Regions from separate parts of the Streptomyces sp. M41 genome, predicted to be linked through region 1. Evidence: riboswitches for the same ligand, from Rfam matches in the RefSeq annotation. Region 1 holds a riboswitch; each other region holds the start of a gene.
What was found. A riboswitch is a leader RNA that binds a small molecule or an ion and turns the genes downstream of it on or off. The one in region 1 is predicted to bind cobalamin.
Positions count from the first base shown of each region.

Region 2: it holds a riboswitch for cobalamin, as region 1 does, so the genes downstream of both, ACHBTE_RS15090 ((2Fe-2S) ferredoxin domain-containing protein) here and metE (5-methyltetrahydropteroyltriglutamate--homocysteine S-methyltransferase) in region 1, are expected to answer to the same signal.
Region 3: it holds a riboswitch for cobalamin, as region 1 does, so the genes downstream of both, metE (5-methyltetrahydropteroyltriglutamate--homocysteine S-methyltransferase) here and metE (5-methyltetrahydropteroyltriglutamate--homocysteine S-methyltransferase) in region 1, are expected to answer to the same signal.
Region 4: it holds a riboswitch for cobalamin, as region 1 does, so the genes downstream of both, ACHBTE_RS15880 (CoA-acylating methylmalonate-semialdehyde dehydrogenase) here and metE (5-methyltetrahydropteroyltriglutamate--homocysteine S-methyltransferase) in region 1, are expected to answer to the same signal.

Region 1 is NZ_JBIMKE010000001.1:86,946-92,762, forward strand. It holds gene metE (5-methyltetrahydropteroyltriglutamate--homocysteine S-methyltransferase) at 1-1,915, opposite strand, end outside; cobalamin riboswitch at 2,084-2,308, opposite strand; gene ACHBTE_RS00400 (3-hydroxybutyryl-CoA dehydrogenase) at 2,519-3,388, opposite strand; gene aceB (malate synthase A) at 3,385-4,983, opposite strand; gene aceA (isocitrate lyase) at 5,145-5,817, opposite strand, start outside.
Region 2 is NZ_JBIMKE010000009.1:173,638-179,454, forward strand. It holds gene ACHBTE_RS15075 (4'-phosphopantetheinyl transferase family protein) at 39-671, shown strand; gene ACHBTE_RS15080 (anti-sigma factor) at 652-1,425, opposite strand; gene sigK (ECF RNA polymerase sigma factor SigK) at 1,422-2,033, opposite strand; cobalamin riboswitch at 2,238-2,359, shown strand; gene ACHBTE_RS15090 ((2Fe-2S) ferredoxin domain-containing protein) at 2,419-2,826, shown strand; gene ACHBTE_RS15095 (TerC family protein) at 3,150-4,166, opposite strand; gene ACHBTE_RS15100 (ABC transporter ATP-binding protein) at 4,285-5,109, opposite strand; gene ACHBTE_RS15105 (FecCD family ABC transporter permease) at 5,106-5,817, opposite strand, start outside.
Region 3 is NZ_JBIMKE010000010.1:83,399-89,215, forward strand. It holds gene aceA (isocitrate lyase) at 1-286, shown strand, start outside; gene aceB (malate synthase A) at 401-1,999, shown strand; gene ACHBTE_RS15745 (3-hydroxybutyryl-CoA dehydrogenase) at 1,996-2,865, shown strand; cobalamin riboswitch at 3,055-3,279, shown strand; gene metE (5-methyltetrahydropteroyltriglutamate--homocysteine S-methyltransferase) at 3,448-5,766, shown strand.
Region 4 is NZ_JBIMKE010000010.1:134,700-140,516, forward strand. It holds gene ACHBTE_RS15875 (acyl-CoA dehydrogenase family protein) at 1-716, opposite strand, end outside; gene ACHBTE_RS15880 (CoA-acylating methylmalonate-semialdehyde dehydrogenase) at 723-2,246, opposite strand; cobalamin riboswitch at 2,426-2,600, opposite strand; gene ACHBTE_RS15885 (DUF1348 family protein) at 2,787-3,257, opposite strand; gene ACHBTE_RS15890 (beta-N-acetylglucosaminidase domain-containing protein) at 3,515-5,551, shown strand; gene ACHBTE_RS15895 (ATP-binding protein) at 5,606-5,817, opposite strand, start outside.

The sequences.
Region 1 (5,817 bases):
CCTCGGTCGCCCACGCGAGGTAGGCCGGGTGGTCGGCGGAGCGCAGGGGCAGGGTCTCGCGCAGCGCGGGTTCGTCGACCTGGATGACCGAGGTCCCGGCGGCCTCCAGGTCGCTCACCTCGTCGCGCAGGGCGAGGGCGACCTGGCGGGCGGTGTCGCCGAGGGGCTGGTCGTCGCGGACGAAGGACCAGGCGAGCATGGTGACCGGTCCGGTGAGCATGCCCTTGACCGGGCGGGAGGTGAGGGACTGGGCGTACGTCGTCCAGCGCACCGTCATCGGTTCGGGGCGGGAGATGTCGCCGGCCAGGATCGGCGGACGGACGTAGCGGGTGCCGTAGGACTGGACCCAGCCGTGCTGGGTGGCGAGGAAGCCGGTGAGCTGCTCGGCGAAGTACTGGACCATGTCGTTGCGTTCGGGCTCGCCGTGCACGAGGACGTCGATCCCGGTCTTCTCCTGGAAGGAGATGACTTCCTGGATCTCGGCCTTGATGCGCTCCTCGTAGCCGGCCGTGTCGGTCCGCCCGCCGCGCAGGTCGGCGCGTGCGGTGCGCAGTTCGCCGGTCTGCGGGAAGGAGCCGATGGTGGTGGTCGGCAGCAGGGGAAGGCCGAGATGGGCGCGCTGGGCGGTGGCCCGCTCGGCGTACGGCTGGGAGCGGCGGGCGTCGGCCTCGGTGACGGCGGCGGTACGGGCGCGCACGGCCGGGTCGTGGGTGATCGGCGAGCCCGCGCGGGAGGCCAGGTCGGCCCGGTTGGCGGCGAGTTCGGCGGTGATCGCGCCCGTGCCCTGGGCGAGGCCCTTGGCGAGGGTGACGATCTCGGCGGTCTTCTGCTTGGCGAAGGCCAGCCAGCGCAGGATCTGCGGCTCGATGTCCCGCTCCAGGGCCGTGTCGATCGGCACGTGGAGGAGGGAGCAGGAGGACGACACGTCGACGCGGTCGGCCAGCCCGAGCAGGGTGCCGAGCGTGGCGAGGGACTTCTCGAGGTCGTTGACCCAGATGTTGCGGCCGTTGACCACGCCGGCGACCAGGCGCTTGCCGGGCAGTCCGCCGACGGCGGCGAGCGCGTCGAGGTTGGCGGCGGCGGACTCGGTGAAGTCCAGGGCGAGGCCGTCGACCGGTGCCTTGGCCAGGACGGGCAGGGCGTCGCCGAGCCGGTCGAAGTACGAGGCGACCAGCAGCTTCGGCCGGTCGGTGAGGGCGCCGAGATCACGGTAGGCGCGCTCGGCGGCGTTCAGCTCGGCCGGGGTGCGGTCCTGGACGAGGGCGGGTTCGTCGATCTGGACCCATTCGGCGCCGGCGGCGCGCAGGTCGGCGAGGACCTCGGCGTACACCGGCAGCAGGCGGTCCAGCAGGGTGAGCGGCTCGAAGTCCGCGGCCACGCCGGGGGCGGGCTTGGCGAGCAGCAGGTAGGTGACCGGGCCGACCAGGACGGGGCGGGCGGTCAGGCCCTGGGCGAGGGCTTCCTTGAGTTCGGCGACCTGCTTGGCCGAGTCGGCCGTGAAGACGGTGTCCGGGCCCAGCTCCGGCACCAGGTAGTGGTAGTTCGTGTCGAACCACTTGGTCATCTCCAGCGGCGCCACGTCCTGGGTGCCGCGCGCCATGGCGAAGTAGCCGTCGAGGGTGTCGGCCGTGACGGCGTCCCGGTGGCGCTCGGGGATCGCGCCGACCATGACGGTGGTGTCCAGGACGTGGTCGTAGTACGAGAAGTCACCGGTGGGGACCTCGTCGATGCCGGCCTCGGCCAGCTGCTGCCAGTTGGTACGGCGCAGGTCGGCGGCAGTGGAGCGGAGGGTGTCCGCGGTGACGCGGCCCTTCCAGTAGCCCTCGATCGCCTTCTTCAGTTCCCGGTTCTGTCCCTGGCGGGGGTAGCCGTACACGGTGGACCGTGTTGCCGCGGCTGCGGGCTTGCTGGTCACGGAGATCTCCTTCGCGAGATGAATCCCTGAGATCCCGGCGACGGGACGAGAGCGCGAAGGGGTGACGAAACCGGACGGACCGGAGCGTGCGCGGCAAAGGCACGGTTCGTCCGTCTGGTATGTACGCCGACCCGCCCTCGAGGTCACCGGGATGCCGCGCACGGAATGGTCCGCGCACGGGCAGTTGGCAGGTCTTCGGACTCGCGGGCACGCCCTCCGTGACGGAGGACATCTACTGGCCGTCGCTTCCCAGGCCCGGTACGTCGGACCCAGTGCGTATGACGGCGGTCGTTCCCGCTCACCGCTGCGGGGCAGTCCCGGATTCCCACCGGGTTCCCTCTTACGACGCATCCCGCCTGGCGGACGGGGCGAACCAGCTGCGCAGGCCAGCCTACGGGGTGTCGCATCTGAGCAGAGCAGGTCGTCCACTATCCGGATGGTGTGAGGTGGGTCACGGGAACACGGGGTGCGGGAACGCGGAGGCCGGGACGCAGGAGGGCGGGAAGCGCCGCACTCGCGCTTCCCGCCCTTCCCCTGTTCTCGCCGCGCGGGACCCTCATCCCTGCGGCCCGCGGGCCCCTCAGCCCGCGTCGTACCAGGCCCTCAGTCCTGGTCGTAGGTGTGGAACCCGCGGCCCGTCTTCCGGCCGAGGAGTCCCGCCTCCACCATCCGCTGGAGCAGCGGCGGCGGGGCGTAGAGCGGCTCACGGAACTCGTCGTACAGGGACTCGGCGATCGAGGCGACGGTGTCCAGGCCGATGAGGTCGGCGAGCTTCAGCGGGCCCATGGGGTGGGCGCAGCCCAGCTCCATGCCCGTGTCGATATCGGCGGCGGTGGCGAAGCCGGACTCCGCCATCCGGACCGCCGACAGGAGGTACGGGATCAGCAGGGCGTTGACGACGAATCCCGCCCGGTCCCGGGAGTGGATCACTGTCTTGCCGAGCAGTCCGGTGGCGAAGTCCTGCACGGTGGTGACCGTCTCCGGGGACGTGTGCAGGGAGGTCACCACCTCCACCAGCGGCAGCACCGGCACCGGGTTGAAGAAGTGGAGCCCCACGACCCGGTCCGCCCGGCTGGTCGCCATGCCGAGCCGCATGATCGGCAGGGAGGAGGTGTTGGTCGCCAGGATCGCGTCCTCCGCCTCGACGATCTTGTCAAGGGCGGCGAAGATCTCGGCCTTCGCATCTGGGTTCTCGATGACGGCCTCGACGACGAGCTGCCGGTCGGCGAGGTCGTCCAGGCTGCCGGTGAAGACCATGCGGGCGAGCGTGTCCTGTGCGGCGGACTCCTCCAGTTTGCCGCGGCGCACCGCGCGCTCCAGCGACGCCGCGATCCGGTCCCGGGCGGCGCGGGCCGCGACCGCGTCCACTTCGCAGACCACGGTGTCGAGTCCGGCCCGTGCGCACACTTCGGCGATTCCGGCGCCCATCTGCCCGCCGCCGACCACGCCGACGCGCGTGATGTTCCCGCTCATGCTCCGGCCTCCGCCCGCTTCACCAGGTGACGGCTGTAGGCGTCCGGGGTGAAGAACAGCGGCAACTCGCCCGCCAGCGCGGTCCGTTCGAACAGGGCGCGGATCTCGTCGACGGGCGCCCAGGGGTACTCGGCGCCGAGCGCGACGATCTCGTCGTCGAGCAGCCGCAGTACCGTCTCCCGGTCGATGACCCGGTGACGCAGCCACTGCCAGATCTGCACGCGGGCGATCTCGGCGGTGGCCGCGTCCTCCATCAGGTCGTACAGGGCCACGGCGCCCTGGCCGCGCAGCCAGGCGGCGAAGTAACGCAGCGCGACGGCGATGTTGGTGCGCACGCCTTCGGCGGTCGGCGGTCCGCTGATCCGTCGCACGGACAGCAGGTCGGCCGCGGTCACCTCGACGTCGTCGCGGGTGCGGTCGAGCTGGTGCGGCCGCTCGGCGAGGACCCCGTCGAACACCTCACGGCAGACGGACACCAGGCCCGGGTGGGCCACCCACGACCCGTCGAAACCGTCCTCGGCCTCGCGCTCCTTGTCGAGGCGGACCTTGGCGAGCGCCGCCTCGTTGGCGGCCGGGTCCTTGCCGGGCACCTCGGCGGACATGCTGCCGATGGCGTGGGCGCCGCGCTTGTGGCAGGTGCGGACCAGGAGTTCGGTGTAGGCGCGCATGAAGGGGGCGGTCATCGTCACCTTCGCCCGGTCGGGGAGAAGGAAGTCGGTGCGGTGACCGAAGGTCTTGATCAGGCTGAACAGGTAGTCCCAACGGCCCGCGTTGAGACCCGCGCTGTGCTCACGCAGCTCGTAGAGGATCTCCTCCATCTCGAAAGCGGCAGTGAGCGTCTCGATCAGGACGGTGGCGCGGATCGTGCCGCGCGCGATGCCGAGGAGTTCCTGGGCCAGGACGAAGATGTCGTTCCACAGCCGGGCCTCGTAGCGGTTCTCCAGCTTCGGCAGGTAGAAGTACGGGCCGTACCCGGCGTCGATCTGCCGCTGGGCGCAGTGGAAGAAGTACAGGCCGAAGTCGACCAGCGCGGCGGGAACCGGGCCCCCCTCGAACTCCAGGTGCTCCTCGTCGAGGTGCCAGCCGCGCGGCCGCACCATGATCGTGGCGAGCTGGTCGCTCTCGCCGAGCCGGTACTCCTTGCCTTCCGCGGACGTGAAGTCGATCCGGCGCTCGATGGTGTCGAGCAGGGTGAGCTGCCCGCCGACGACGTTGTCCCAGAGCGGGGCGGTGGCGTCCTCGAAGTCCGCCATCCAGACCTTGGCGCCGGAGTTGAGCGCGTTGACGGCCATACGGCGGTCCGGGGGGCCGGTGATCTCGACGCGGCGGTCGGTCAGGCCGGGCGCGGGCGGCGCGACCTGCCAGGTCGGGTCGGCGCGGACGGCGGAGGTGACCATGGGGAAGTCGAGCGGGGAGCCCGATGCCAGCCGCAGCACCTGCCTGCGGCGCTCCTTCATGAGGTCCCGGCGGCGCTCGGAGAAGGCGGCGGCCAGATGGCCGACGAAGTCGAGGGCGGCGGGCGTGAGGATCTCGTCGTGCCGGTGACCGGGAGCGGCGAGGACACGGACACGGTGGGTCAGTGCGGTGGTGGACATCGGGCTCTCCTGAGGGACGGAGCGAGGGTGGGAGCGGAGGGGCGGACGGAGACGGTCGTTCGGCCCCCCGCTCGACCGGTGGGGCCGGGCAACGCGGGATGCCCGGCCACGGGCGGCCGGTTCGGCCGAGGTACGGCCGCACCCGCGGCCGACGAACCGGCCTAGTGGAACTGCTCTTCTTCCGTGGAGCCGGCCAGCGCGGTGGTGGAGGAAGCGGGGTTGACGGCGGTGGAGACCAGGTCGAAGTAGCCGGTGCCGACCTCGCGCTGGTGCTTGACGGCGGTGAAGCCCTGCGCCTGCGCGGCGAACTCCTTCTCCTGCAGGTCGACGTAGGCGGTCATGCCGTGATCGGCGTAACCGCGGGCCAGGTCGAACATGCCGTGGTTGAGGGAGTGGAAGCCGGCCAGCGTGATGAACTGGAACTTGTAGCCCATGGCGCCCAGTTCACGCTGGAACTTGGCGATCTGGTCGTCGTCCAGCGCGGCCTTCCAGTTGAACGAAGGCGAGCAGTTGTAGGCCAGCATCTGGTCCGGGTACTGGGCGTGGATGGCCTCGGCGAACTCGCGGGCCTGGGCGAGGTCCGGGGTGCCGGTCTCGACCCAGATCAGGTCGGCGTACGGGGCGTAGGCCAGGCCGCGGGCGATGACCGGCGCCATGCCGTTCTGCACCCGGTAGAAGCCCTCCGCCGTGCGCTCGCCGGTCACGAACTCGGCGTCGCGCTCGTCGACGTCGCTCGTGATGAGGTTGGCGGCCAGCGCGTCGGTACGCGCGATGATCACCGTGGGTGTGTCGGCAATGTCGGCCGCGAGGCGGGCCGCGTTGAGGGTGCGGATG
Region 2 (5,817 bases), on a different contig from region 1:
CGCGCCCCGGTCGGCGACCGCACCTGTGGCTGGCGCGAGTGAAGGACCTGCGCGATGTCATCGCCCCGTACGCCGACTCGGTCCTGGACCCCGGCGAGAGGGCGCGGGCGGCGGCGTTCCGGCGAGCGGCGGACCGCGACGGCTATCGGGTCGCCCACGTCGGGCTGCGCATGCTCCTGGGCGGCTACCTCGGCATCGCGCCCGCGGAGGTGCCGTTGGTGCGCCTGCCCTGCCCCGTCTGCCGGGCTCCGCACGGCCGTCCCGCCGTGCACGGTGCCGCGCTGCACTTCTCCCTCTCCCGCAGCGGCGGACTCTGCCTCCTCGCCTTCGCGGCCACCCCCGTGGGCACGGACGTCGAGCGGATCCCCGCGGGCGATCTCGTCACCGACCTCGGTGCCGCCCTGCACCCCCGGGAGGCCGCCGAGCTCGCCGCCTGCCCGCCGGAGCGGCTTCCCGCGGCCTTCGCCCGGGCCTGGACCCGTAAGGAGGCGTACCTGAAGGGCCTGGGCACCGGACTCGGACGTGACCTCCACATGGATCACCTCGGCACCTCGCCCCTGGCGCCCGCCCAGGTGCCGGGCTGGGCCGTCGACGACGTCGCCGTGGCGGAGGGCTACGCGGCCGCCGTCGCGGTCGAGGCGTCCCGGGAGCTCACGCGGGGACGGGAATGAGGCCCAGGGGGTCGGAGGTGGGCTGACGCGAACCTCCGGCGGGTTCCACGGTGACGCACACCGCGGTGGCCTCCGCGAGCGGTCCTTCGAGAACGCGGACCAACTCCCCGCCCCGGCCGGGCAGCAGACCGGCGGGCCGGAACGTGTCGGCGTCCGCGTACCAGAGTTCGTAGACCTGGTCGCCCGTCAGCGCCGGCAGGTCCGAGACGACGAACGCGGCCCGGTCCTGGGCGCGCGAGGTGATGACGCTCGCCGTCGCCCCGTTCGACAGCTGCTCCTTGCTGATCGTGGCGTCGGAGGCGGAGATGACCTCGGCGATGTTCTCGTAGCGGGAACGGGCCTCGGCGATCCGCTCGTTCGCGGTGTCGGCCTCCGAGTGCTGCCACCAGGCCACACCCCCCAGCCCCGCCGCCACCGCCACGGACGCCGCCAGCGCCCACCCGAGAGCCCGGTCCAGCCGGCGGCGACGGCCCCGCGCGACGGCGGCGGGCCGCTCCTGCCGTACCGTGCCGATCTGAGCGAGCACCCGGCGGCGCACGTTCGCGGACGGTGTACGAGCCTCGGCCGCGCCCAGCGCGGTGGCAGTCGTCGTCAGCTCATAGGCCTCGCGCCGGCAGGGCGCACAGCTCGCCAGATGATTCTCGAAGACGGCCTCCTCCGCGGGCGGCAGAGCGTGCAGCGCGTAGGCGCCGACATCGAGATGCGGGTCCTCGGGATGAGCGTCGTCCGGACGCGGGTCATCGCCGTGATTCACGATCCGGCCTCCAGACACTCGCGCAAGCGCCGCAGCCCCTGTCGCATCCGTGACTTGATGGTGCCCGGCGGAGTGTCGAGCGAATCGGCCACCTCGGCGTACGTCAGCCCTTCGTAGTAGGCCAGCACCAGAGGCAGCCTGAGCTGCCGGGCCAGCTCGGCCAGACAGCGAAGGACGAGGACCTGCTCCTCCCGTGTCTCGATCTCTTCGGCGACAGCGTCGAAGGCCCGCTGCTGTTCCTGAGCGGCCGAGCGCATCTCCCGGGCCCTGCTCGCGGTGACGGACCGTACCCGGTCCACCGCGCGGCGGTGCGCGAGCGTGAGCACCCAGCTGCGGGCCGCTCCCCGCTCCGGCCGGAAGCGGCCCGCGGTACGCCACACCTCCACCATGACGTCCTGCACCACCTCCTCCGCCTGCGCCTCGTCCTTCAGCACCCGCCACGCCAGCCCCATGACCGGCGGCGCCAGGGCGTCGTACATGCCTGCGAAGGCGCGTTCGTCGCCGGTGGCGGCACGAGCGAGCAGGTCGTCCACCCGGGCGTCGTCGGGCGACCGACTCCGCCGGGTCCGGGTGTCGCCTTCGGTGTGCGCGTCCGTTCCTCGTTCCATCGCCGCTCCTCACCTCAGCTCGACACTCGCTCCATTCCGCCGCGAGCGCACCTTGGTACGAAGTCGTCCGCTCGACAGAGGGCCCTTTCGGCGTGCAGCACCGCCGCGCACCGGGGGGCGTGGCGGTGTCCGGTCGTCGACGGCGGGCGTGAAGGGGTGGCCGACCGGATGCGATGATGACCGGCGACAAGGCGACGGCGGTCCGAGGAAGCCGGTGTGAATCCGGCGCGGTCCCGCCACTGTGATCGGCGAGCGGATCCTTATCGGCCACCGTCCCTGGGGGCGGGAAGGCCGGGACGAGCATCGACCCGAGAGCCAGGAGACTCACGCGGTCGCCTCCTCGACGGACCACCGGGGCGGATCTCCCCGGAGAGAGGAATGTGGCATGCGCACGACGCGCGCGGAGGAACCGTCCGGGGAGACGTGGGATCAGCGGCGGGCCACGGCATCGGCGCCGTGCCGGGTCGTCGTCTGCCGGGACTGCTGCTGCGGTACCGCGAAGGTGATCGGTGTCGACCACGCGGCGCAGACCGAACGGCTGCGGGCCGAGGTGCCCGTACGTATCTCCGCCTGCCTCGACGTCTGTGAACAGGCCAATGTCGTCGTCGTACAGCCATCGGCCGCCGCCCGGGCCGCCGGCGCACGGCCGGTGTGGCTGGGCCTGGTCAACGACCCGGACGCGACCGAGGACATCGCGGCCTGGGTGCGCGCCGGGGGCCCCGGGGTGGCTCCACTGCCGGAGATCCTCGACCTGTACACCTTCACGCCGCCGCGCCGCCGCGTCACGTCCTGAGCGCCGGCCGCGGATCGTGCTGTTCCTTCAGGATTCGGCCAGGTGTCGCCGCGTGCCCGAGCGGGTCCCGCCCGGTTCGGCCACGGACTCCTGGCAACGGGGGTTGTGACAGGGGCCCGCCGTCCACACGGGGACGTACATGCCCATCGTCTTGTGTCGTTCCACGACGGTCTCCACCGGCTGCTTGCATCGGGGGCAGACGTGGGAAGACGGCGCAGCCGCGTTTGATTTCCGCTCACCGTTCATGCGGGTATTTTACGACCGCTTTGCACAGTTTTGGGAGTCGTTTGGCGTGATCGTCGCGTGTGCTCTCCGCTCGCGGATCATGGCTCACGCTGGGCATCGTCGACGGGTCCGCGCTGGTCCGACGGGTCGGCGTCCCCGGCCGGTGGCCCCTCGACGTCCCCCCGCGGCGGGCGCAGCATGCTGAGGGCGATGGAGACGGCCAGGATGGTGGCGATCACGGCGAGGCTGACCGGCGAGGGAATCTCCGGGATGTCTTCGCTGATCATTTTGTGGGAGGCCTGGAGGATCAGCTTGACGGCGATGAAGGAGAGGATCAGTGCCAGGCCCTTGCTCAGGTAATGGAAGCGGTCGAGCAGACCGGCGAGCATGAAGTACAGGGCGCGCAGGCCCAGGATGGCGAACGCGTTGCTGGTGTAGACGATGAAGGCGTCGCTGCTGACGGCCAGGACGGCAGGCACGCTGTCGACGGCGAAGACGAGGTCGGCGGCCTCGATCGCGGCGACGACGGCGAGCAGCGGGGTCGCGACGCGTTTCCCGGCTTCCTTGACGAAGAAGTGGGGGCCCGCGTACTCGTCCCGCACCGGGACGATCTTGCGCAGCAGCCGCACGGCGATGCTCTTGCCGGGGTCGAAGCTGTCCTCCTCCTCTTTGAGGATCTTGTACGTGCTGTAGAAGAGGATCGCGGCGAAGACGAACAGCACGGCGGTGAAGCGGCTGACCACCGCCACACCGGCGGCGAGGAAGACGCCCCTGAAGACCAGGGCGCCCAGGACGCCTAGGAACAGCACACGGTGCTGGTAGGCGCGGGGCACCTTGAAATAGCTGAAGATCAGCGCGAAGACGAAGAGGTTGTCGACCGACAGGCTCTTCTCCAGCAGCCATGCGGTGGTGTACTCCACGCCGGCACTCGTGCCGACCACGAGGAACACCACGGCGCCGAAGACGACGGCAAGGCCCACCCAGACCCCGCTCCAGGCGGCGGCCTCCCGGAAGCCGATGACATGCGCCTGCCGGTGCGCGAGCAGATCCACCGCCAGCGACACCAGCACGGTGACCGCGAAGACCATCCACAGCCAGAACGGCACGTCATGCACAGGCCCGGCCCCTCACCCGATCGACCGGCACTCTCCTCCTTCCGAGTCTGGAGCATGCGGCAGGGAGTTGCCTCCCCGGCGGCGCGCACGCAAGCGTCCGCCGAAGGAGGGGCGCCCGTCATGTGACGGGCTGGTCCGCCTCGACCGCCAGCTGTGTGCCCGCCGGCGACTCTGAGGGGAGGAAGGTCACCTGGGGAGCGCCCGTGCTGGGATGGACGGCCACCTCGCTCGCCACCCCGTACACCTCCGCCAGCAGGCGGGGCGTGAGGATCTCGGAGGGCGGACCCGAGGCGGCGACCCGGCCGGCCCGCAGCAGGTAGAGCCGGTCGCAGTAGTACGCGGCCAGGTTGAGGTCGTGCAGGGCCACCACAACCGTGGCCGGCAGACGGCGCAGCGTGCCGAGGACCTCCAGTTGATGGCGTATGTCGAGGTGGTTGGTGGGCTCGTCGAGGACCAGGAGGGAGGGCTGCTGGGCGAGCGCGCGGGCGATGAGCGCCCGCTGGCGTTCACCGCCGGAGAGGCGGTCGAAGGGACGGTCGGCCAGATCGGCGGCGTCCACGGCCGTGAGCGCCCTGTCTATGAGCTCGGCGTCCTCGGGGGTGTCTCCGTCGAGGAGGCGCTTGTGGGGTGTGCGGCCCATGGCGACGACCTCGCGGACCGTCAGGTCGAAGTCGGCACCCGGTTCCTGGACCACCGCCGCCACGGTGCGGGCCAGTTGCCGTACGGGAAGCCGCCAGGCGTCGGTGCCGTCGACCAGGACCTGGCCGCCGGCGGGGCGAAGGACGCGGTAGACGGCGCGCAGCAGGCTGGACTTGCCGCTGCCGTTGGGGCCGACCAGACCGATCACCTCGCCCGGCCGGGCCACGAGCGAGACGTCCCGCACGAGGCGGTGCGCGCCGGCGGTGAGCGTGAGGCCGTCGACGACGAGTTCGGTCGCGGTCATGCCACTCCTCGGTCGGTGGCCCGCCGGGCGTCCCGGCGCATCAGCCACAGGAAGAACGGCCCGCCGCACAGCGCGGTGAGCACGCCCACAGGGATCTCGACGGGTGCGGCGACGGTGCGTGCGGCGATGTCGGCCCAGATGAGGAAGACCGCACCACCGAGCGCCGCCGTCGGCAGGACGCGGCGGTGATCGCCGCCGACGAACAGGCGCACGATGTGCGGCAGCATCAGGCCGACGAAGCCGATCGGCCCGGCCGCCGCGACCAGCACGCCGGTGACCAGGGAGAGCAGCACGAACATACGACCGCGGAACCGGGCCACGTCCAGTCCCATGGTGGTGGCGGCCTCCTCGCCCGCCAGCAGCAGGTTCAGATTGCGGGCCTGTACGAGAAGGACGCCGATGCCCAGCAGCATGGCCGCGCTCGGCAGCCACAGCGTGCCCCAGTTCACGCCGCCGAGTCCGCCCAGCGTCCAGGCGAGGACGGCGCGGGCCTCGTTGCCCCGGTCGGTCGTGAGCAGCAGCAGGTCCAGCACCGCGGTGAGCACCGCAGCGATCGCCACGCCGGACAGCACCAGACGCACGGACGTGATCCGGCCGCCGGTACGCGCGGTGGCGTAGACGAGCATCAGTGCCCCCAGCGCGCCGACGAACGCGGCCACCGACAGGGACACGGGCCCGAACAGCGAGGCTCCGAACACGATCACCGAG
Region 3 (5,817 bases), on a different contig from region 1:
GGAGCTGGGGGCCATGGGGTACCGGTTCCAGTTCATCACCCTGGCCGGGTTCCACTCCCTCAACCACGGCATGTTCGACCTCGCCCGCGGCTACGCCGAGCACGGCATGACCGCGTACGTCGACCTCCAGGAGCGGGAGTTCGCCGCGCAGCAGCACGGCTTCACCGCCGTCAAGCACCAGCGTGAGGTCGGCACCGGCTACTTCGACCTGGTCTCCACCGCCGTCAACCCCGCCTCCTCCACCACGGCGCTCGCCGGGTCCACGGAGGAAGAGCAGTTCCACTAGGCCACCAGGCCCCGCCGTCCGGACATGCCGCCCTCCGGACGGCCCTCGGCCAAGCCGGAGGGGGGACGAAACCGTCTCCGTCCCCCCTCCGCTCTCATCCCTCAGGAGAGCCCGATGTCCACCACCACACTCACCCACCACGTCCGCGTCCTCGCCGCCGCCGGTCACCGGCACGACGAGATCCTCACGCCCGCCGCTCTCGACTTCGTCGGCAGGCTGACCGGCGCCTTCGCGGAGCGCCGTCGGGAACTTCTGAAGGAGCGTCGCCGGCAGGCCCTGCGGCTGGCCAGTGGCTCGCCGCTCGACTTCCCCATGGTCACCTCCGCCGTGCGCGCCGACCCGAGCTGGCGGGTGGCGCCGCCCGCGCCCGGTCTGACCGACCGCCGGGTCGAGATCACCGGCCCGCCCGAGCGTCGTATGACCGTCAACGCCCTCAACTCCGGCGCCCCGGTCTGGCTGGCGGACTTCGAGGATGCCACCGCGCCCAGCTGGGACAACATCGTCTCCGGTCAGCTCAACCTGCTCGATGCCATCGAGCGTCGCATCGACTTCACCTCGACGGAGGGCAAGGAGTACCGGCTGAGGGACCGCGACCGGCTCGCCACTATCGTGGTGCGACCTCGTGGCTGGCACCTCGACGAGGAGCACCTGGAGTTCGACGGCCGGCCGGTGCCCGCGGCCCTGGTCGACTTCGGGCTGTACTTCTTCCACTGTGCCCAGCGGCAGATCGACGCCGGGCACGGCCCGTACTTCTACCTGCCCAAGCTGGAGAACCGCTACGAGGCCCGCCTGTGGAACGACATCTTCGTCGCCGCGCAGGAACTCCTCGGCATCCCGCGCGGCACCATCCGCGCCACCGTTCTCATCGAGACGATCACCGCCGCCTTCGAGATGGAGGAGATCCTCCACGAACTGCGCGAGCACAGCGCTGGACTCAACGCCGGCCGCTGGGACTACCTGTTCAGTCTCATCAAGACGTTCGGCCACCGCACCGACTTCCTCCTGCCCGACCGGGCGCAGGTCACCATGACCGCGCCGTTCATGCGCGCCTACACCGAACTCCTCGTCCGTACCTGCCACAAGCGCGGCGCGCACGCCATCGGCGGCATGGCCGCCCAGGTGCCCGGCAAGGACCCCGCCGCGAACGAGGCCGCGCTCGCCAAGGTGCGCCTCGACAAGGAGCGGGAGGCGGAGGACGGCTTCGACGGGTCGTGGGTGGCTCATCCCGCGCTCGTCCCCGTGTGCCGCGAGGTCTTCGACAACGTCCTCGGCGCACGGCCGCACCAGCTCGACCGCACCCGGGACGACGTGGAAGTGGCACCGGCCGACTTGTTGTCGGTGCGCCGGATCAGCGGCCCTCCCACGGCGGAGGGGGTGCGCACCAACGTGTCGGTGGCGTTGCGGTACTTCGCCGCCTGGCTGCGCGGCCAGGGCGCGGTCGCCATCAACGGGCTGATGGAGGACGCGGCCACCGCCGAGATCGCCCGCGTGCAGATCTGGCAGTGGCTACGGCACCAGGTGATCGACCGGGAGACGGTGGAGCGGGTGCTGGACGACGAGCTCGTGGCGCTCGGCGCCGAGTACCCGTGGGCGCCCGTCGACGAGATCCGCGCTCTCTTCGAACGGACGGCCCTGGTGGGTGAACTTCCGCTGTTCTTCACCCCGGACGCCTACAGTCGCCATCTGGTGCGGCGGACGGAGGCTCAGGGATGAGCGCGGTCATCGGACGCGTCGGCGTGGTCGGCGGCGGCCAGATGGGCGCCGGCATCGCCGAGGTGTGCGCACGGGCCGGGCTCGACACCGTGCTGTGCGAAGTGGACGCGGTCGCCGCTCGCGCCGCACGGGACCGCGTCGCCGGCTCGCTCGCCCGTGCCGTGCGACGGGGCAAGCTGACGTCGCAGGCCGCGGACGACGCTCTCGTCCGGCTCGTGTTCAGCAGCAGCCTGGAGGACCTCGCCGACCGGCAGCTCGTCGTCGAGGCCGTCATCGAGAACGCCGACGCCAAGACAGAGATCTTTACCGCGCTCGACAAGATCGTCGAAGACCCGGCGGCCGTGCTCGCCACGAACACCTCCTCCCTCCCGGTCATGCGGCTCGGCATGGCCACCAGCCGGGCCGACCGGGTCATCGGCCTGCACTTCTTCAACCCCGTCCCCGTCCTGCCGCTGGTCGAGCTGGTGACCTCGCTGCACACGGCACCGCAGACGGTCGCCGCGGTGCGGGACTTCGCCACCCAGGTACTCGGCAAGACGGTGATCCAGTCCCAGGACCGGGCCGGCTTCGTCGTCAACGCCCTGCTCGTCCCCTACCTGCTGTCCGCGATCCGCATGGCCGAGTCCGGCTTCGCCACCGCCGCCGACATCGACACCGGCATGGAACTGGGCTGCGCCCACCCCATGGGCCCGCTGAAACTCGCGGACCTGATCGGCCTGGACACCGTCGCGTCGATCGCCGAGTCCCTCTACGACGAGTTCAAGGAACCCCTCTACGCCCCTCCCCCGCTGCTCCAGCGGATGGTGGAGGCGGGGCTGCTGGGCCGTAAGGCCGGCCGGGGGTTCCACACCTACGACCAGGGCTGAGGCCCTGGTACGACGCGGGCTGAGGGGCCCGCACCGCCGCGGGGGTGAGGGTCCCGCGCGGCGCGACTGGGAAAAGGGGCGGGAAGCGCGTGTGCGGCGCTTCCCGTCCCTTCGCGTTCGGCCGGCGTAGTGTTCCGCGTCACCTGCCACATCCTGGACGGCTCTCTTGCCCGCGCGGCGACACCCCGTAGGCTGGCATGCGCAGCTGGTTCGCCCCGTCCGCCAGGCGGGAGGCGTCGTAAGAGGGAACCCGGTGGGAATCCGGGACTGCCCCGCAGCGGTGAGCGGGAACGACCGCCGTCATACGCACTGGGTCCGACGTACCGGGCCTGGGAAGCGACGGCCAGTAGATGTCCTCCGTCACGGAGGGCGTGCCCGCGAGTCCGAAGACCTGCCAACTGCCCGTGCGCGGACCATTCCGTGCGCGGCATCCCGGTGACCTCGAGGGCGGGTCGGCGTACATACCAGACGGACGAACCGTGCCTTTGCCGCGCACGCTCCGGTCCGTCCGGTTTCGTCACCCCTTCGCGCTCTCGTCCCGTCGCCGGGATCTCAGGGATTCATCTCGCGAAGGAGATCTCCGTGACCAGCAAGCCCGCAGCCGCGGCAGCACGGGCCACCGTGTACGGCTACCCCCGACAGGGCCCGAACCGGGAGCTGAAGAAGGCGATCGAGGGCTACTGGAAGGGCCGTGTCGACGCCGAGGCCCTCCGCTCCACCGCCACCGACCTGCGCGCCGCCAACTGGCGACAGCTCGCCGACGCCGGCATCCACGAAGTGCCGACCGGCGACTTCTCGTACTACGACCACGTCCTGGACACCACCGTCATGGTCGGCGCGATCCCCGAGCGGCACCGCGCCGCCGTCGAGGCCGACGCACTGGCCGGCTACTTCGCCATGGCCCGTGGCACACAGGACGTCGCACCTCTGGAAATGACCAAGTGGTTCGACACCAACTACCACTATCTGGTGCCCGAGTTGGGCCCCGACACCGACTTCACCGCGAACTCCGCCAAGCAGGTCGCGGAACTCAAGGAGGCCCTGGCGCTCGGTCTGACCGCCCGGCCCGTCCTGGTCGGCCCCGTCACCTACCTCCTGCTGGCCAAGCCCGCCCCGAGCGTCCCGGCCGACTTCGAGCCGCTCACCCTGCTCGACCGCCTGCTGCCCGTGTACGCCGAGGTCCTCGCCGACCTGCGCGCGGCCGGAGCCGAGTGGGTCCAGCTGGACGAGCCCGCCTTCGTGCAGGACCGTACCCCGGCGGAGCTGAACGCCGTCGCACGCGCCTACCGTGACTTGGGCGCCCTCACGGACCGTCCGAAGCTGCTGGTCGCCTCGTACTTCGACCGGCTCGGCGAGGCCCTGCCCGTACTGGCCAAGGCGCCCGTCGAAGGGCTGGCGCTGGACTTCACCGAGGGCGCCGCCGCCAATCTGGAGGCGCTCGCCGCCGTCGGCGGTCTGCCGGGCAAGCGGCTGGTGGCCGGTGTCGTCGACGGCCGCAACATCTGGATCAACGACCTGTCGAAGTCCCTCAGCACCCTCGGCACCCTGCTGGGTCTCGCCGACCGGGTGGACGTGTCGGCCTCCTGCTCACTGCTGCACGTACCGCTGAACGCGGCGGTGGAACGGGACATCGAGCCGCAGATCCTGCGCTGGCTGGCCTTCGCCAAGCAGAAGACCGCCGAGATCGTCACGCTCGCCAAGGGCCTCGCCCAGGGCACGGGCGCGATCACCGCCGAACTCGCCGCCAACCGGGCCGACCTGGCCTCCCGCGCCGGCTCCCCGATCACCCGCGACCCGATCGTGCGCGCCCGCGCGGAGGCGGTCACCGAGGCCGACGCCCGCCGCTCCCAGCCGTACGCCGAGCGGTCGGCCGCCCAGCGCGCCCATCTCGGCCTGCCGCTGCTGCCCACCACGACCATCGGGTCCTTCCCGCAGACCGGCGAGCTGCGCGCCGCTCGCGCGGACCTGCGCGCCGGCCGGACCGACACCGCGGGCTACGAGGAGCGCATCAAGGCCGAGATCCAGGAGGTCATCTCCTTCCAGGAGAAGACCGGGATCGACGTCCTGGTGCACGGCGAGGCCGAACGCAACGACATGGTCCAGTACTTCGCCGAGCAGCTCACCGGCTACCTCGCCACGCAGCACGGCTGGGTCCAGTCCTACGGCACCCGCTACGTCCGTCCGCCGATCCTGGCCGGCGACATCTCCCGCCCCGAACCGATGACGGTGCGCTGGACGACGTACGCCCAGTCCCTCACCTCCCGCCCGGTCAAGGGCATGCTCACCGGACCGGTCACCATGCTCGCCTGGTCCTTCGTCCGCGACGACCAGCCCCTCGCCGACACCGCCCGCCAGGTCGCCCTCGCCCTGCGCGACGAGGTGGGCGACCTGGAGGAGGCGGGGACTTCGGTCATCCAGGTCGACGAGCCCGCCCTGCGGGAGACCCTGCCGCTGCGCACCGCCGACCACGCCGCGTATCTCTCCTGGGCCACGGAGGCGTTCCGGCTCACCACCGCCGGGGTGCGGCCCGCCACCCAGATCCACACCCACATGTGCTATGCCGAGTTCGGCGACATCGTCCAGGCCATCGACGACCTCGACGCCGACGTCATCAGCCTGGAGGCCGCCCGCTCCCACATGCAGGTCGCCCGCGAACTCGCCGCCCACGGCTACCCGCGCGAGGCCGGACCCGGCGTGTACGACATCCACTCCCCGCGCGTCCCGAGCGCCACGGAGGTGGCCGACCTGCTGCGCACCGGCCTGAAGGCCATCCCGGCCGAGCGGCTGTGGGTCAATCCCGACTGCGGTCTGAAGACCCGTGGCTGGCCCGAAACCCGTGCCTCTCTGGAGAACCTGGTCGCCGCCGCCCGCACGATCCGAGGTGAGCTGCCCGCCTCCTGACCGTAGGTCGAGGAAGGGGCCGGGATGCGACGAGTGTCCCGGCCCCCACCC
Region 4 (5,817 bases), on a different contig from region 1:
TTGAGGCCGCTCATGGCAATGCGGAAGCCGTCGCCCGCACGGCCGAGCAGCCGGTCGGCCGGCAGGCGTACCTCGTCGAGGATCACTTGTCGGGTGGGCTGTGCGTTCCAGCCCATCTTGCGTTCGTCGGGGCCGAAGGAGAGACCCCGGTCGTCCTTGTCGACGACGAACGCGGAGACACCTTGCGGGCCTTCGCCTCCCGTGCGGGCCATCACGATGTAGAGCTGGGAGGCGCCGGCGCCGGAGATGAACTGCTTCACCCCCGTGAGCACCCAGTGGTCGCCGTCGCGGACCGCACGCGTGGTGAGGGCGGCGGCGTCCGACCCGGCACCGGGCTCGGTCAGGCAGTAGCTGCCCAGGTCCTCCATCGCGCACAGGCGGGGCAGCCACCGCTCGCGCTGGACGGTGTCGCCGTAGCGTTCGATCATCCAGGCGACCATGTTGTGGATGGACAGATACCCGGCGATGGACGGGCAGCCGGAGGCGAGCGTCTCGAAGACGAGGACGCCGTCGGCGCGGGTCAGGCCGGAGCCGCCGGACTCCTCTCGCACGTAGACGCCGCCGAGTCCGAGGCCGGCCGCCTTGCGCAGTACGTCGACCGGGAAGTGCTTGTCCCGGTCCCAGTCCAGGGCGTGCGGGGCGAGGTGGTCCTGGGCGAAGTCGAGAGTGGTCTCGACGAGGGCCTGCTGGTCCTCGGTGAGCAGGGTGCTGGTCATGGTCGCTCAGCCCATCGTGGGGATGGTGAAGCTCGCGCCCTCGCGCAGACCGGCGGGCCAGCGGGAAGTCACGGTCTTCGTACGGGTGTAGAAGCGGATGGCGTCCGGTCCGTGCTGGTTCAGGTCGCCGAACCCGGAGCGCTTCCAGCCGCCGAAGGTGTGGTAGGCGACCGGAACCGGGATGGGCACGTTGACGCCGACCATGCCGGTGTTCACCCGCCGGGTGAAGTCACGGGCGGTGTCGCCGTCCCGGGTGAAGATCGCGACGCCATTGCCGTAGAGATGCTCGCTGGGCAGGCGCAGCGCCTCCTCGTAGTCGGCGGCGCGGACGACGGACAGCACCGGGCCGAAGATCTCCTCCTGGTAGATGCGCATGGCAGGAGTCACCCGGTCGAAGAGGGAGGCGCCCGCGAAGAACCCGTTCTCGTGGCCGGCGAGGGTGAAGTCCCGTCCGTCCACGACGAGTTCGGCGCCCTCCTCGACGCCGAGGTCGACGTACGAGCGGACGCGGTCCACCGCGTCACGGCCGACCAGTGGCCCGAAGTCCGCCTCGAGGTCGTCGCTGCGGCCGATCCGCAGCGTGGCGATGCGCTCCTTGAGCCGGGCCACGAGCGCGTCGGCGGTGTCCTCTCCGACCGGGACGGCGACGGAGATCGCCATGCAGCGCTCGCCGGCCGAGCCGTACCCGGCGCCGATCAGCGCGTCCACGGCCAGGTCGAGGTCGGCGTCCGGCATCACGATCATGTGGTTCTTGGCGCCGCCGAAGCACTGGGCGCGCTTGCCGTGGACGGCGGCGGTGGCGTAGACGTGCGCGGCGATCGGCGTGGAGCCGACGAAGCCGAGGGCCGCCACGCGGGGGTCTTCGAGCAGGGTGTCGACGGCGTCCCGGGCACCGTTGACGACGTTCAGGACGCCGGGCGGCAGACCGGCCTCCAGGAAGAGTTCGGCGAGGCGCAGCGGAACGGACGGGTCCCGCTCCGACGGCTTGAGGACGAAGGCGTTGCCGCAGGCCAGTGCCGGGGCGGCCTTCCACAGGGGGATCATCGCGGGGAAGTTGAACGGGGTGATCCCGGCGACGACTCCGAGCGGCGCGCGCAGCGAGTGCACGTCGATGCCGGTGCCCGCGTTGTCGGTGAACTCGCCCTTGAGCAGATGCGGGATGCCCGCGGCGAACTCGACGACCTCCAGGCCCCGCTGGATGTCGCCGTGCGCGTCGGCGATCGTCTTGCCGTGCTCGGCGGAGAGCAGGCGTGCCAGCGCGTCCTTCTCCTGCTCCACCAGGTGCAGGAACCTCAGCAGCACGCGGGCGCGGCGCTGCGGGTTCCACTCCCCCCACGCACGCTGTGCCTGGGCGGCGTCGGCGACCGTCGCCTCGGTCTCGGCGCGGCTCGCGAGGGGTACCAGGGCCTGGACCTCGCCGGTGTTGGGGTCGTACACCTCGCCGAAGGCCCCCGATGTTCCCGGGGTGGGCTTGCCGCCGACGAAGTGCGTCAACTCGCGCACGGAGGCGCGTTCGTGCTCGCGGACCATGACTGCCTGCTCTCGTCAGGAGGGATCCGGGGATGGCGCGCCGGTCCCGCACACGGACGCGGGTGGCGTACGGGTGCCGGGGGCGCGAGATCGCGTATGGCCGAAGCCCCGTCAGACGACAGGCTCACCAGGGTCGTGGGTACACACCGGTGCCATGCGTGTCAGCTCCATCCTCGTGGAAAACACGGACATCCCGCGGCCGGTATCCTGACTCCCGGATCAGCGCGCGCCGTCCGCCTTCCCGACATCCAGCTCGTCAGTGGCGTAATACTCGACGGCGTACTCCCCGGTCACAGTGGCGGGACCGTGCCGGATTCACACCGGCTTCCCTGCACCGCGGGCCTTGTACTCGGACTATATAGTTGGACGTCCTAGTAAATCCAGGGCTGATGGCCATTCCCTCAGAACGGCAAGCAGATCCCTGCCCTGGTCCGACTCGCCAGCCCTTGGGAGCCGAGTCGGGCCGCAACCCCACCCCCGCCGGCCCGCGCCAGGTACGCGGGAGGCGGGGGCATTTCGCTCCCCGGGGTGGAGCGGGTTTCAGAGCCCGAGGTCGGAGAGGCCCGGGTGATGGTCGGGGCGGCGACCCAGCGGCCAGTGGAACTTGCGCTCTTCCTCCGCGATGGGCAGGTCGTTGATGCTCGCGTGGCGCGCGCGCATGAGGCCGTTGGCGTCGAACTCCCAGTTCTCGTTGCCGTAGGCGCGGAACCACTGGCCGGAGTCGTCGCGGTATTCATAGGCGAACCGCACCGCGATGCGGCTCCCGTCGAAGGCCCACAGCTCCTTGATGAGGCGGTACTCCAGTTCCCGGTTCCACTTGCGGGTCAGGAACTGCACGATCTCGTCGCGCCCGGTGACGAACTCCGCTCGGTTACGCCACTGCGAGTCGGGCGTGTAGGCGAGGGCCACCGTTTGGGCGTCCCGCGTGTTCCAGCCGTCCTCGGCCCGGCGGACCTTGGCCATCGCCGTTTCACGCGTGAAGGGCGGGAGCGGGGGGCGCTGCTCGGACATGACGCACTCCTGTGAGTAAGCCTTACGACATGGAGAACGATCGTTCTCGCATACCCACACCGTATGAGAACGATCGTTCTCGCGCAACCGGCACTCCGCATGGCCGTCTCCGTCGAACGGGCAGAGCATCAGCGGCGCCTGGCGCAAAGCGGCGCCGGGGTGTTGACCGGTTCGCTCGGGCCTGTGACACTCGCGAGGCGAAAAGTGGTTTAGACCTCTTATCCGGTGCCCTGCCCGGCGTGTGCATGGGAGACGCGATGAGTTCCAGCAGAAGTCCCTTGAGCGCACTGATCACCGTCACAGTCACCTCGGTGGCTCTCATGCTGAGCCCTGCGGCCCCGTCATCGGCAGCGGACGCGCCCCCCGCTCCACATGCGTCTTCACGCTCCCGCGCCGCCACAACCCTGCCCATCGTCCATCCCGTTCCTCGGTCGCTGGTCCATGCCGGTGACGATGTGTCAGTCACCCGCAGAGTCGTCCTGGTCAGCGACGAAGACACGGACGCTCCGGCGGCTGCGCGACTCCGCGAGGTCCTCGAAGAGCACGGTGCCGCAAGCATCGATGTAGTGGAGCCGGACCGGGACGCGACGTTCCCTGAAGGGGCCCTGACCGTGTTGTTGGGCCCCGCGTCCCGGCCGGACATAGCCCGCGTGCTGCACCGGACGAACGCACCCGCACGACCGGAGAGCTATGCCCTACGGGTCACCGGCAGCAAGCACGGACCCGGCGTGGTGACACTGGCGGGCCATGACACGGCAGGGCAGTTCTACGCGGTCCAGACCCTGCGTCAGCTACTGCGCCCCTCCCGCGAGGGAGCCTGGCAGATCGCCGGAGTCCGCGTCGATGACCACCCCGCCATGGCCCTGCGTGGGACCATCGAAGGCTTCTACGGACAGCCGTGGACCCACAAGGAGCGCCTGGACCAGATGGCCTTCTACGGCGATGTGAAGGCCAACACCTACATCTACGCCCCCAAGGACGATCCGTATCACCGGAGCAAGTGGCGGGACCCCTATCCTGCGGACAAGCTCGCCGAACTCGGCACGCTGGTCCGTAAAGCCGCGGACAATCACGTCCACTTCACCTTCGCTGTCTCCCCCGGTGAATCCATCTGCTATTCCGACCCCGCCGATCGGAACGCGCTCAAGAACAAGCTGCAAGCGCTGTACGACCTGGGGACGCGGGCGTTCTCGATCCCGTTGGACGACATCAGCTACACCCGGTGGAACTGTGCCGGCGACAGGTCCGTCTACGGGGAGCCCGGCAGCAGGACGGCGGCTGCGGCTCAGGTGGATCTCCTCAATGACGTGCAGCAGAACTTCATCTCGACCCACGAGGGTGCCCGCCCGCTGCAGACGGTACCCACCGAGTACGGCGACTTGAAGGACACGGCGTACAAACAAGAGATTCGAGCGTCGCTCGATCCCACGGTCGTGGTGATGTGGACCGGGACCGACGTCGTGCCGCCCAGCATCACCAACGCCCAGGCGGACGCGGCGTCCGCACTCTTCGGCCGCAAGGTCTTCGTGTGGGACAACTACCCGGTCAACGACTTCGGCAACACCAGCGGGCGGCTTCTGCTCGCTCCCTACGCCAAGCGGGAGGCCGGGCTGTCCGATCACCTCAGCGGGATCGTCGCCAATCCCATGAACCAGCCGTACGCAAGCAAGATCGCCGTCTTCGGTGCCGCCTCGTTCGCATGGAACGACCGCGCCTACCGGGCCGACCAGAACTGGGCCGGAGCGATGTCCTACCTGGCGGGCGGCAAGCGCCGGGCAGCCGATGCCCTGACGGTCTTCGCCGACCTGGAGCACCTCGCGCCCACGTTCGGCTCCACCCCCTGGCAAAGCCAGGCACCACGACTTGCCTCCCGGATCTCCGCATTCTGGGCGGCATGGGATCACGGTGACCGCAAGCAGGCCCTCAAGTCGATGCGCGCCTACGCCCGGGCCATCACGCACGCCCCGGTGACGATCCGCAGCGGCACGGTGCAACCCGGCTTCGTCGTCGATGCAGACGACTGGCTGGATGCCACCAGGCTCTGGGGCGGGGCCACCGTGAAGATGCTCGCTGCGCTCGCTGCGCGCGAGTGTGGGGACAAGGACCGTGCCGAGACTCTCGCAGCGGCGGCACGCGCCCTCCGGGACGAGGCCAAGGCACTGCGCACCTCACCGGGCCGCAATACCTGGGGCGAGGTGCAGCCCAAGGTGGGTGATGGCGTCCTCGACACCTTCCTCGCCCAGGCCGATGCCCGCCTCACCGGTGGGACGTGGGGCGAAGGCCTGATTCCGTGAGGATGCCTCGGGGCTGGTGGACCTGACGGATCTGCACACACTGAAGCGCGGCAGTCAGCCATCGACGCCGGACGCGGCGGATGTGCGTGCGGCGATCCACGCGGCGACCTGCGCCCGTCTGGTGAACCCGAGATTGATCAGCATGTTCTGCACGTGGGCTTCGGCGGTGCGGGGCGATATGCAGAGCCTCGCGGCGATCTCCTTGTTCGACAGACCGTCCGCGACCAGCTTGGCGATCTCACGTTGCCGAGGCGTCAGCGGCGTGC